Regions from separate parts of the Streptomyces olindensis genome, predicted to be linked through region 1. Evidence: riboswitches for the same ligand, from Rfam matches in the RefSeq annotation. Region 1 holds a riboswitch; each other region holds the start of a gene.
What was found. Region 1 has a riboswitch for cobalamin ahead of ABZ948_RS10900 (cobalamin biosynthesis protein). Riboswitches for the same ligand answer to the same signal wherever they lie in the genome.

Region 1 (2,924 bases):
CCAGCCAGGTGACGCGCCGCGAGAGCCGCACGGCCCGCTCGACGTCATGGCGGACGACGGCCCGCCCGTCCGTGTTCAGCACGGGCCGGTGCTCCACCCGCCCGCCGTACGACAGGGTCCCGCCCAGCCGCACCCCGAGCGCCCCCGCGAACGAGGCCTCCACGGGCCCGGCGTTGGGACTGGGGTGCTGCGCCGCGTCCGCCCGCCAGGCGCGGACGGCCCCCCGCGGATCCGGCCCGGCCAGCACTGCGAGGACGGCGGTCAGCCGCGCGCCCGGCCACCCGGCGAGGTCGTCCAGCCGCGCGGAGGCCCACCCATAGCGCCGGTAACGGGCCGACTTGTGCCCGACCATGGCGTCCAGGGTGTTGACGGCCCGGAACCCGAGCAGCCCCGACACCCCGCCCACGGCCCCCCACACCAGCGCCCCGACCACCGCGTCGGAGGTGTTCTCGGCGACGGACTCGACCACGGCCCGGGCGATCCCGTCGGCGTCGAGGGCCTGCGGATCGCGCCCGCACAGATGCGGCAGCCGCGCCCGGGCCGCCTCCACGTCCCCCGCCTCCAGGGCACGCCCGATGGTCCCGGCCTCCCGGGCGAGCGAAGTGCCCCCGACGACGGCCCAGGTGGCGGCTCCGGTGAGCGCGACGGAGGCGACGGCGGAGGACCGCACGGCACGCTCGGCGACGGCCCCGAGCGCGACGGCTCCTCCCGCGCACACGAGCGTGTGCAGCGCGCCCCACCCGCGGTGGTCCCGCCACAACACCCGTTCCACGGCACCCGCGGCCCGCCCGAACGCGGCGACCGGATGCCCCCGGCGGGGATCGCCGAGCAGCAGGTCACCGATCAGGCCGGCGGCGGCGCCGTACGCGAAGACGCGACCGGCACCCATGGGCTCAGCCGGCCAACAGGGCAGGCAGGGGTGGGGTGCTGAACCTCGATCGGCAGCCGCGCATGGCGATACGTGTCCTCACTCAGGGTGTCCACGCCCTGGTTCGACGAGACCGGCGGTGAGAGTTCCTGGCTCCCGGGGGATGGCTACCCCGGTGACAGTGGCGGGACCGCGCCGGACTCACACCGGCTTCCTCTCCTGCCGCCGTACTGGCCCCGGAAGTCCACCACGGCCGCGAACCGCCGTCAACTTGCCCTTGACCTGCGCGGGGAGAGTGTGGAGAACCCCACATCGCCCCTTTCGCGCACACGACGACCGGGCGGCACGGGACCGAGGTCCCGTGCCGCCCGGCGGACACGCTGTGCGATCGGGCCGTCAGGCCACGATCAGATAGATCCCGTAGCCCACGGCCGCCGCGCACGCCGCGAAGCACGCGTACGCGCCCGTGACGGCGAGGCTCGCGGACCCGCCCTCGGCGACCGCGCGCTCGCGGCGCGACAGGCCGGTGATGCCGAGGGTGAACAGGCCCACGAGGGCCACGGTGACGACGAGGCTCACGCCGAAGACGGAGCCGAGGGCCGCCCAGTCGATCTTCATCTCTGCTTCCTTCTCGCTGCCGGTGGGCGGGTCAGACCGTGGTGGTCGTGGAGGGTGTGCGCTCGGCGGTGGCCTGGGCCGGTATCGGCGGCACGTCGGCGGAGGTGCCGCCCGCAGGCGGCGGCGTCACCGCGGCCATCGCCGTGGTGACCACACCGGCCGGCTCCGCGTCGTCGGTGTCGTTGACATTGGTGTGGTCGACGACCTCGCGCCGGGAGATCTTCCAGATGGCCGCCGAGGAGGCGACGAGGAAGACGGCCACCACGGCGGTGCCCCAGTCGCCGAAGCCGGTCACGTACTCGGCGAGCGCGGCCACCAGGGCCGCCGCCGGCAGGGTCAGGCCCCAGGCGACGAACATCCGCGTCGCCGTCGACCAGCGGACCACGCCGCCCTTGCGGCCGAGGCCCGCGCCCATCACCGCGCCGGACACCGAGTGCGTGGTGGACAGGGAGAAACCGAGGTGGGAGGAGGCCAGGATGACCGTCGCCGCGCTGGTCTGGGCGGCGAAGCCCTGCTGCGGCCGGAGGTCGGTCAGGCCCTTGCCCATGGTGCGGATGATGCGCCAGCCGCCCAGGTAGGTGCCGAGCGCGATCGCGATGCCCGCGGAGAGGATGACCCACATGGGCGGGTCGGAGTCGGGCGCGACGGCGCCGCCGGCGACCAGGGCCAGGGTGATGACACCCATCGTCTTCTGCGCGTCGTTGGTGCCGTGCGCCAGGGAGACCAGGCCCGCGGAGGCGATCTGGCCGGCCCGGTAGCCCTTCTCGGAGGCCTTGCCGTCGGCCTTCCTGCCCAGCGAGTACGTCAGCCGCGTGGCGAGCATCGCCGCGACGCCCGCGACCAGCGGGGCGGCGATCGCCGGGATCAGCACCTTCGTGACCAGCACGTCGCCGTGCACCGCGCCGACGCCCGCCGAGGCGATCGTGGCGCCGATCAGGCCGCCCATCAGGGCGTGCGAGGAGCTGGACGGCAGGCCGACCAGCCAGGTCAGCAGGTTCCAGAGGATCGCGCCGACCAGGGCGGCGAAGATGACCTCGGGGCGGATACCGGCCTCGTCGACGAGGCCCTTGGAGATCGTGTTGGCGACTTCGACGGACAGGAAGGCGCCGACCAGGTTGAGGACCGCGGACATGGCCACTGCGACCTTGGGCTTCATGGCGCCCGTGGAAATGGTCGTGGCCATCGCGTTCGCGGTGTCGTGGAAACCGTTCGTGAAATCGAACGCGAGTGCGGTTACCACCACAATCGCGAGGATCAGCGAGAAGCTTTCCATTTACCCAGGCAATCGTTCGAGGTCGTTGGCGCGACGACCGTAAGTAACCTGAGTGAACGGAAGATGAACTGGGAGGGGCGCAGGGGTGTCCGCAACGGAAGGTCGGTGTTCCGCCCTGTCCTGGCGGGCCTTGCGCCCCAACGGCTAGGCGCCCCGCGCGAACCG
Region 2 (2,924 bases), on a different contig from region 1:
GCCCAGTTCCGCGTGCACCAGCGCCAGCAGCACGATCGCCACCGCGCCGATGAGCCAGGACAGGATCGCCGCGGGACCGGCCGCCACGACCGCCTTCTCGGCGCCGTACAGCCAACCGGATCCGATGATGGACCCGACCGACGCCCACATGAGCCCGATCAGTCCGACGTCCCTGCGCAGTCCGCCCGGGCTTCTGTCCACCCCCACTGCCACCTGGTCGACGCTTGCCATTCAAGGGGCCTCTCATCAACGAACTCGGAGAGTTCAGCGAGCAAGAGGCCTCAGGCTAGGAACCGGTCACCGGCGGCAGAAAGACGAGTTGTACGCCCTTGACCGGGCAGGGGCGTTTCCTGGCAATCGCTTCAGGAATCCGCTACGCGGCGATGGGGAAGTCGTGGGATCTCGATGGCCGGGCAGCGGTCCATCACCATCTCCAGGCCCGCCGCGCGAGTCCGGTCGTACGCCGCCTCGTCGACGACGCCGAGCTGGAACCACACGGCCTGCGCGCCCTTCGCGACCGCCTCGTCCGCGACGGCCCCGGCGAGGTCGCTGTTCACGAAGACGTCCACGACGTCCACGTCGAAGGGGATGTCCGCCAGGCTCGCGTACCCCTGCTCGCCGTGCACCGACTCCGCCTTCGGGTGCACGGGCACGACGCGCTTGCCGAAGCGCTGGAGCACCTCGGCGACGCCGTACGCCGCGCGCTGCCGGTTCGACGACAGGCCCACCACGGCCCAGGTGTCGCCGAGCTCGGTGAGGATCCTGCGGACCGTTGCCTCGTCGCCGTACACCGGCGGCCTCCTCGAACGTCGCGGAAGAACTGCTGCCCGCACAACGAAGCAGGGTGCGCGGTGATTCCCCGGCACCCCGTGATAGCTTGCCGAGGCCAGTCGAACCCATGTACGTGGGTCAGGGAATCCGGTGCGAATCCGGAACTGACGCGCAGCGGTGAGGGGGACGGGCGGGGCCTCGGCCACTGGACTGTCGTGCGGACGTCCGGGAAGGCGCCCCGATCCGGGTGAACCCGAGTCCGAAGACCTGCTGGCGGCCCCCGCGGCCGCGCGCGGCGGGGGAGCACCGTACGACCGGGCCCCGCGATCGGGCCCTCGACGCCTGAGGACTGGTTTTCCGTGCCCCTCGCCCGACCCGCCCGTGCCGCCGTGCTGCTCGCGGCCGGCTCCCTGCTCCTGACCGGCTGCGGCGACGCACGCCCCGCCCCCGCGAAGGCCGCCGCCGTCACCCTCGACAACTGCGGCCACGAGGTACGCGTCGCGGCCCCGCCCCGGCGCGCCGTCTCCCTCAACCAGGGCACCACCGAGATCCTGCTCTCCCTCGGCCTCGCCGACCGCCTCGCGGGCACGGCCACCTGGACCGACCCCGTGATGAAGGGGCTGGAGAAGGCCAACGCCCGGGTGCCGCGCATCGCCGACAACAACCCCTCCTTCGAACGGGTCCTGGACGAGGACCCCGACTTCGTCGCCGCGTCCTTCGTCTCCACCCTCGGCAAGGGCGGCGTCGCCACCCGCGAGCAGTTCGAGAAGCTCGGCGTGCCCACGTACGTCTCCCCGTCCGACTGCGCCGGCAAGGACAACTCGGGGGGCGGCGACGGCGCGCGCGACAAGGCGCTCGGCATCGACACCGTCTACGGCGAGGTGCGCGACCTCGCCGCCGTGTTCGGGGCGAAGCAACGCGGCGACGAGCTCGTGGCCTCCCTCCAGCGACGCATGAAGAAGGCCACCTCGGGCATCGACGCCTCCGACGTCACCCTCCTGTACTGGTTCGCCAACTCCGAGTCCCCCTACGTGGCGGGCTGTTGCGGAGCGCCCGGCATCATCACCCGGGCCCTCGGCGCGAACAACGTCTTCGACGACACGCACCAGGAGTGGCCGCAGGTCAACTGGGAGACGGTCGCCGACCGCGACCCGGACGTCCTCGTCATCGGCGACCTGACCCGCAGGTCGCAGACCGCCGAGTCCGCCGCGAAGAAGATCGCCTTCCTGGAGTCCGACCCGGCCACGAGGAACATGGACGCGGTCCGGCACAAGCGGTACGTGCTGCTCAGCGGGCAGGCCATGAACCCGACCATCCGCACCGTCGAGGGCGTGGAGCAGGTCGCCGCCGCGCTGCGCGCGTTCGGGCTCGCGAAGTGACCGCGCGCGCCCTGGGACTCGGCGCCGCGGGGACCCTGCTGCTGGTCGTCTCCCTGGCGCTGGCGATCACCATCGGCCCGGCCGACATCCGGGTCGCGGACGTCTGGTCCGTCGTAGCGGCCCACCTGGGGCTCGGCACCTCGGACCTGACGCCGATCCGGGACGGGATCGTCTGGCAGCTGCGGCTGCCGCGCACCCTCCTCGCGGCCGTGTGCGGGGCCGGACTCGCCGTCTGCGGGGCCGTCATGCAGTCGCTGCTGCGCAACCCGCTCGCCGACCCGTTCGTGCTCGGGGTGTCCTCGGGCGCCTCCACCGGCGCGGTCCTGGTCGTCGTGCTGGGCGTGGGCGGCGGGGTCGTCCCGGTGTCCGCCGGGGCGTTCGCCGGTGCCCTGCTCTCCTTCGCGCTCGTGCTGCTGCTCAGCCACACCCTCGGCGGCACCACCGACCGGGTCGTCCTGGCGGGCGTCGCCGCCATGCAGCTCTTCTCCGCGCTCACCTCCTTCATCGTGCTGACCGCCGCCGACGCCGAGACCACCAAGGGCGTGCTGTTCTGGCTGCTCGGCTCGCTCGGCGGCGCGGGCTGGACCGACGTCCGGCTCTGCCTGGCCGTCCTGGCGGTGGCACTCGTGGTGTGCCTGTCCCACGCCCGTACGCTCGACGCCTTCGCCTTCGGGCAGGACGCGGCGGCCGCCCTCGGGGTGTCCGTGGCCCGCACCCGCCTGGTGCTGCTGTGCGTCACGGCCCTGCTCACGGCCGCGCTCGTCAGCTCGGCCG
Region 3 (2,924 bases), on a different contig from region 1:
CTCCCGGCGGGCTGACCGGGCCCGGCAACCACGCGGGCGGGAGCGTCACCCCCGAGGGCGACAGCGCGCTCCCGGGTTTTCCGGGACCGTATCCGCCGGGGACACCGCAGCGGAGCACACTGATCATCCGGCGCCAGTATCCTGGGTCGGCTGCGGCACCCCCCACCAATCCCCGTGCGAACGCGGGGAGTTCGGCCTGCGGCGACGACCTTCCCACACGCATGAGACGAGGACGAGTGCTGCTAGCGGGCCGCTACCGGCTGGATGTTGAGATCGGGCGCGGTGGAATGGGAGAGGTCTGGCGTGCGTACGACGAGACGCTCGCCAGAGCGGTGGCCGTCAAGCTGCTGCTGCCCCAGGACACCGACGCCACGGCGGCCTCCCGGTTCCGCCTGGAGGCTCAGACCGCCGGGCGTCTCAACCACCCGAACCTGGTCGGTGTGCTGGACTTCGGCGAGTACGACAACCGGCTGTACCTGGTGATGGAGCTGGTCGAGGGCGACAGTCTCGCCGGGGTGCTGGCCGCGTCGGGCGCGCTCCCCGCCGGCCGGGTGGCCGACCTCGCCGCCCAGGCCGCCGCCGGGCTCGCCGCCGCGCACGCGCAGGGCATCGTCCACCGCGACGTCAAGCCCGCCAACCTGCTGCTGGACGCGGGCGGCACCCTGAAGATCGGCGACTTCGGCATCGCGCGCTTCCTCGACGATCCCGGGGCCGCGCTCACCGCCACCGGCCAGATCGTGGGCACCGGTCTCTACCTCGCGCCCGAACGCGCCCTGGGGCAGCCCGCGGGGCCCGCCTCCGACATGTACTCCCTGGGGTGCGTGCTCTACCAGCTCCTCAGCGGCCGCCCGCCGTTCCAGGCGGACACCGCCGTCGCACTCCTCCACCAGCACCTCGACAGCGCCCCGGTGCCGCCCCGCGAGCTCGGTGTCGCGGGTCTGCCGCCGGCCTTCGAGAACTACCTCCTCGGGCTCCTCGCCAAGCAGCCCGAGGACCGGCCCTCGGCCCAGCAGGCCGCCGAGTGGTTCGCCGGCGGCGCCTGGCGGGGGCTGCCCGAGCCGCTGCCGGAGGCCGCGTCGCCGGTGCCGTCCGCCGCTCCCGGGGCGTACGCGCCCGCCGAGCCCCGCAGCGTGACCACCTACGCGCTGCCCGGCGCCCCCGCGCTGCTCACCACCCGCACGCCCCACGCCGGACGCGCGCGCCGCGCCGCGCCCCGCGACCGCCTCGGCGACCGGCGGCGCGCGGCCGCGACGATCGCCGCGGCGGCCCTCTTCCTCGCCGCGATGCTCGCCGGCATGCTCTGGTTCTCCCCCGACGACACGGCGACGGAGGGCACGGAACCGGACGCGTCACCGACCGCGAGTAGCCCGGCCGCCACCCCGTCCGGCGGTTCCGCCTCGCCCCTCTCCTCCGCCCCGGGCGCGGACACCGCTCCGGCCGCCGGCACCGTGGCCGATGTCACTCCGCCCACGACTCCGTCCCCGTCGACCGCTCCCCCTTCTCCCACCCCGAGCCCCGCGGCCCCCACGCAGGAGGCGACCGCCGACGCACCGCGACAGGCGGAGCAGCCTCGGCAGGAGAAGCCCCGTAAGGTCCGGCCGGTCGGGGACGGCGACGACGACGGGGACGACGGGGGCGACGACTGACACGGCCCGCCGTCCGGCGGCCCGGGGCCGCCCGTCCCGCTCGGATCCGCGGCGGCATGCGCCGGTGTGCGAGCGGGCGCCCCCTCACGCGCCCCCTGCGTGGCTTGTCATCGCCCTTATCCCGGCCTTATTGTCACCACGCCTTGGTGAACGGGAAATCCGGTGTGATGCCGGTGCGGCCCTCGCCACTGTGAATCGGGAAGTCCGGCTCCAGCCCCCACGGGCAGCCACTGGGTCCTGAAGGACCCGGGAAGGCGGAGCACGGGCGGTGGTACCCGTCAGCCAGGAGACCGGCCAAGGCGCGTCAACCATCCACGAGGTGCTGGAGAGGGTCTGCTGAGCCATGCACATAGCCGAGGGTTTCCTGCCTCCGGCGCACGCGGTCGCCTGGGGCGTCGCGTCGGCGCCGTTCGTCGTCCACGGAGTCCGGTCGCTCACCCGTGAAGTGCGCGAGCACCCCGAGAGCACCCTGCTCCTCGGTGCCTCCGGCGCCTTCACGTTCGTCCTGTCCGCCCTGAAACTGCCGTCCGTCACCGGCAGTTGCTCCCACCCGACCGGCACCGGACTGGGGGCCATCCTGTTCCGCCCGCCCATCATGGCGGTCCTGGGCACCATCACCCTGCTCTTCCAGGCCCTGCTGCTCGCGCACGGCGGCCTCACCACGCTCGGCGCCAACGTCTTCTCCATGGCGATCGTCGGGCCCTGGGCCGGATACGCGGTGTACAGGCTGCTGCGGCGGTACGACGTGCCGCTGATGGGGGCCGTGTTCTGCGGGGCGTTCGTCGCCGACCTGTCCACCTACTGCGTCACCAGCGTGCAGCTGGCGCTCGCCTTCCCGGACCCGGGCAGCGGATTCCTCGGCGCGCTCGGCAAGTTCGCCTCCATCTTCGCCGTCACGCAGATCCCGCTCGCGGTGAGCGAGGGCCTGCTCACCGTCCTCGTGATGCGGCTGCTGGTGCAGTCCAGCAAGGGCGAACTGACCCGGCTGGGCGTGCTCCTCGCCGACAAGCGCGCGCGGACCGAGACCGAGGCGGTGGCCCGATGAACCGGAACACGAAGATCAACCTGGTGCTGCTGCTCGCCGTGGCCGCGCTCGCCGTGCTGCCGCTCGCACTCGGCCTCGGCGACCACAAGGAAGAGCCGTTCACCGGCGCGGACGCCCAGGCGGAGACGGCGATCACCGAGCTGGACCCGGGCTACGAGCCCTGGTTCTCGCCGCTGTACGAGCCGCCGTCCGCGGAGATCGAGTCGGCGCTGTTCGCCCTCCAGGCGGCGCTC
Region 4 (2,924 bases), on a different contig from region 1:
GCCGCCGTGAACACCACTCACGGCGGCCCGCTGTCGTACGCGTCCCCGGCCGGTCGCGCGTACGCCTCGCCATCGCGTCCCGGAAGCGGTCCGGTTCACCCGGTTCGGGATGCCGCCTGCTTCCGTGGAATCACTCCCGGCTCTCCCGCAACCCGGCCGCCGACCACCGGCCTCGGAAACCCGGGCTCCGTCGTCCCTCCCCTGGGGCACACTCGGCCCATGGACATCGTCATCCGGCCGGCGGAACCCGGCGAGTACGGCCCCCTCGGTGACATCACCGCCCACGCCTACCTCCAGGACGGCCTCTTGGACTTCGGTGAGAGCGACGAGTACCTCGGCGAGCTGAAGGACGTGGCCAAGCGCGCGGCCGCCGCCGAGGTCCTGGTCGCGCTCCGGGGCGACGAGCTGCTCGGCGGCGTCACGTTCGTACCGTCCGGCGGCCCCATGGCCGACATAGCCGGCCCCGGCGAGGCCGAGATCCGCATGCTCGCCGTGTCCCGCGCGGCCCGCGGCCGGGGCGCCGGCGAGGCCCTGGTGCGCTCCTGCGTCGACCGGGCACGGGCCACGGAGGGCTGCGTACGGATCGTGCTGTCGACCCAGCGCACCATGCACTCCGCCCACCGCATCTACGAACGCCTGGGCTTCGTCCGCACGCCGGAGCGGGACTGGAACCCGGTCCCGCACCTGGACGACATCACGCTGCTCACTTACGAGTTGACGCTCTGAAGTCATCCGCGACACAACATATAGGGGCGTGATCCTCACCCGGCACAAGATGTATGCTCATGCTCGCTGTCGCCGCAGGGGAATCCGGTGCGAATCCGGAACTGTCCCGCAACGGTGTATCCATGCCTCTTTTATGGGCGCATGGGCGTCAGTCCGAGGACCTGCCGACAGTGCGCCCGGCCATCCGGCCGGTGTGCCTGACGTCCGGGCCTCGTGGAATGGGCCGGTGGACGCGACGCCGCGTGCGCTCGCGTGCTGCCCCCTGCCCTCGGCGAGGCCCCCTGCCGAGCGAGGGAGAGCCCCACGTGACCATCGCGCCAGCCGATCCGGTCTCAGCCGCAGAGAAAGAGCACGACGGTCCCGGTGCCGCGCTGCTGCGGACCCTGACCGAGCTGACCGCCGACCTCCCCGACGCCGACCCCGGCCGGGTCGCCGCCGCCGCGCTGCGCGGCCGGTCCGCGCGGGCCGACGAGTCGGAGTTGCGCGAGCTGGCGACGGAGGCGGCCGCCGGCCTCATCTCCGAGGATCCCGCCTACTCCCGGCTGGCCGCGCGCCTGCTGACGATCGGCATCCGCGAGGAGGCCGCCTCCCAGGGCGTCACGTCCTTCACCGAGTCCGTCGCGGTCGGGCACCGCGAGGGCCTCATCGCCGACCGCACCGCCGAGTTCGTACGCCTCCACGCCGCCCGCCTCGACGCTCTGATCGACACGGCCGCCGACGACCGCTTCGGCTACTTCGGCCTGCGCACGCTGCACAGCCGCTACCTGCTCCGGCACCCGATCACCCGCAAGGTGATCGAGACGCCCCAGCACTTCATGCTGCGCGTCGCCGCCGGTCTGGCCGAGGACGACACCGCGAGGTCGGTGGACGAGGTCGCCGCGCTCTACGGGCTCATGAGCCGCCTCGACTACCTGCCCTCCTCCCCCACCCTCTTCAACTCCGGCACCCGGCACCCCCAGATGTCGTCCTGCTACCTCCTCGACTCCCCCAAGGACGAGCTGGACTCCATCTACGACCGCTACCACCAGGTCGCCCGGCTGTCGAAGCACGCCGGCGGCATCGGCATCGCCTACTCCCGCATCCGGGCCCGGGGTTCGCTGATCCGCGGCACGAACGGCCACTCCAACGGCATCGTCCCGTTCCTGAAGACCCTGGACGCCTCGGTCGCCGCCGTGAACCAGGGCGGCCGCCGCAAGGGCGCCGCCGCCGTCTACCTGGAGACCTGGCACTCCGACATCGAGGAGTTCCTGGAACTGCGCGACAACACCGGCGAGGACGCCCGCCGGACGCACAACCTCAACCTCGCGCACTGGATCCCCGACGAGTTCATGCGCCGGGTGAACGCCGACGCCCCGTGGTCGCTGTTCTCCCCCGCGGACGTGCCCGAGCTGGTCGACCTGTGGGGCGAGGAGTTCGACGCCGCGTACCGGGCCGCCGAGGCGAAGGGCCTGGCGAAGAAGACCCTGCCCGCCCGCGAGCTGTACGGCCGGATGATGCGCACCCTCGCGCAGACCGGCAACGGCTGGATGACCTTCAAGGACGCCGCCAACCGCACCGCCAACCAGACGGCCGAGCCGGGCCACGTCGTGCACTCCTCCAACCTCTGCACGGAGATCCTGGAGGTCACCAGCGACGGGGAGACGGCGGTCTGCAACCTGGGGTCGGTCAACCTCGGCGCGTTCGTGGACAAGGGCGACCTCGACTGGGAGCGGCTGGACGAGACCGTCCGCACGGCCGTCACCTTCCTCGACCGGGTCGTCGACATCAACTTCTACCCGACCGAGCAGGCGGGCCGCTCCAACGCCCGCTGGCGTCCGGTCGGCCTCGGCGCCATGGGCCTGCAGGACGTCTTCTTCAAGCTGCGCCTGCCCTTCGACTCGCCCGAGGCCAAGGCACTCTCCACCCGCATCGCCGAGCGGATCATGCTCGCCGCGTACGAGGCCTCCGCCGACCTCGCCGAGCGCAACGGCCCCCTCCCTGCCTGGGAGAAGACGCGTACGGCCCGGGGCGTGCTGCACCCCGACCACTACGGCGTGGAGCCGGCCTGGCCGGAGCGCTGGGCGGCCCTGCGCGAGCGGATCGCCGCGACCGGCCTGCGCAACTCCCTGCTCCTCGCCATCGCGCCCACGGCCACCATCGCCTCCATCGCGGGCGTGTACGAGTGCATCGAGCCGCAGGTGTCCAACCTGTTCAAGCGC

Region 2: another riboswitch for cobalamin. It lies ahead of ABZ948_RS15400 (ABC transporter substrate-binding protein); the one in region 1 lies ahead of ABZ948_RS10900 (cobalamin biosynthesis protein).
Region 3: another riboswitch for cobalamin. It lies ahead of ABZ948_RS32840 (energy-coupling factor ABC transporter permease); the one in region 1 lies ahead of ABZ948_RS10900 (cobalamin biosynthesis protein).
Region 4: another riboswitch for cobalamin. It lies ahead of ABZ948_RS09650 (ribonucleoside-diphosphate reductase subunit alpha); the one in region 1 lies ahead of ABZ948_RS10900 (cobalamin biosynthesis protein).

Annotation. Positions count from the first base shown of each region.
Region 1 covers NZ_JBEYZD010000013.1:93,865-96,788, forward strand. Annotated here, with positions in the region: gene ABZ948_RS10900 (cobalamin biosynthesis protein) at 1-889, opposite strand, end outside; cobalamin riboswitch at 990-1,110, opposite strand; gene ABZ948_RS10905 (hypothetical protein) at 1,265-1,486, opposite strand; gene ABZ948_RS10910 (inorganic phosphate transporter) at 1,518-2,759, opposite strand; gene ABZ948_RS10915 (lysozyme) at 2,904-2,924, opposite strand, start outside.
Region 2 covers NZ_JBEYZD010000020.1:53,001-55,924, reverse strand. Annotated here, with positions in the region: gene ABZ948_RS15410 (APC family permease) at 1-231, opposite strand, end outside; gene ABZ948_RS15405 (CoA-binding protein) at 363-791, opposite strand; cobalamin riboswitch at 886-1,046, shown strand; gene ABZ948_RS15400 (ABC transporter substrate-binding protein) at 1,131-2,150, shown strand; gene ABZ948_RS15395 (FecCD family ABC transporter permease) at 2,147-2,924, shown strand, end outside.
Region 3 covers NZ_JBEYZD010000071.1:28,294-31,217, reverse strand. Annotated here, with positions in the region: gene ABZ948_RS32850 (MDR family MFS transporter) at 1-15, shown strand, start outside; gene ABZ948_RS32845 (serine/threonine-protein kinase) at 222-1,646, shown strand; cobalamin riboswitch at 1,774-1,959, shown strand; gene ABZ948_RS32840 (energy-coupling factor ABC transporter permease) at 1,990-2,691, shown strand; gene ABZ948_RS32835 (energy-coupling factor ABC transporter substrate-binding protein) at 2,688-2,924, shown strand, end outside.
Region 4 covers NZ_JBEYZD010000011.1:144,399-147,322, forward strand. Annotated here, with positions in the region: gene ABZ948_RS09645 (GNAT family N-acetyltransferase) at 220-726, shown strand; cobalamin riboswitch at 780-909, shown strand; gene ABZ948_RS09650 (ribonucleoside-diphosphate reductase subunit alpha) at 1,032-2,924, shown strand, end outside.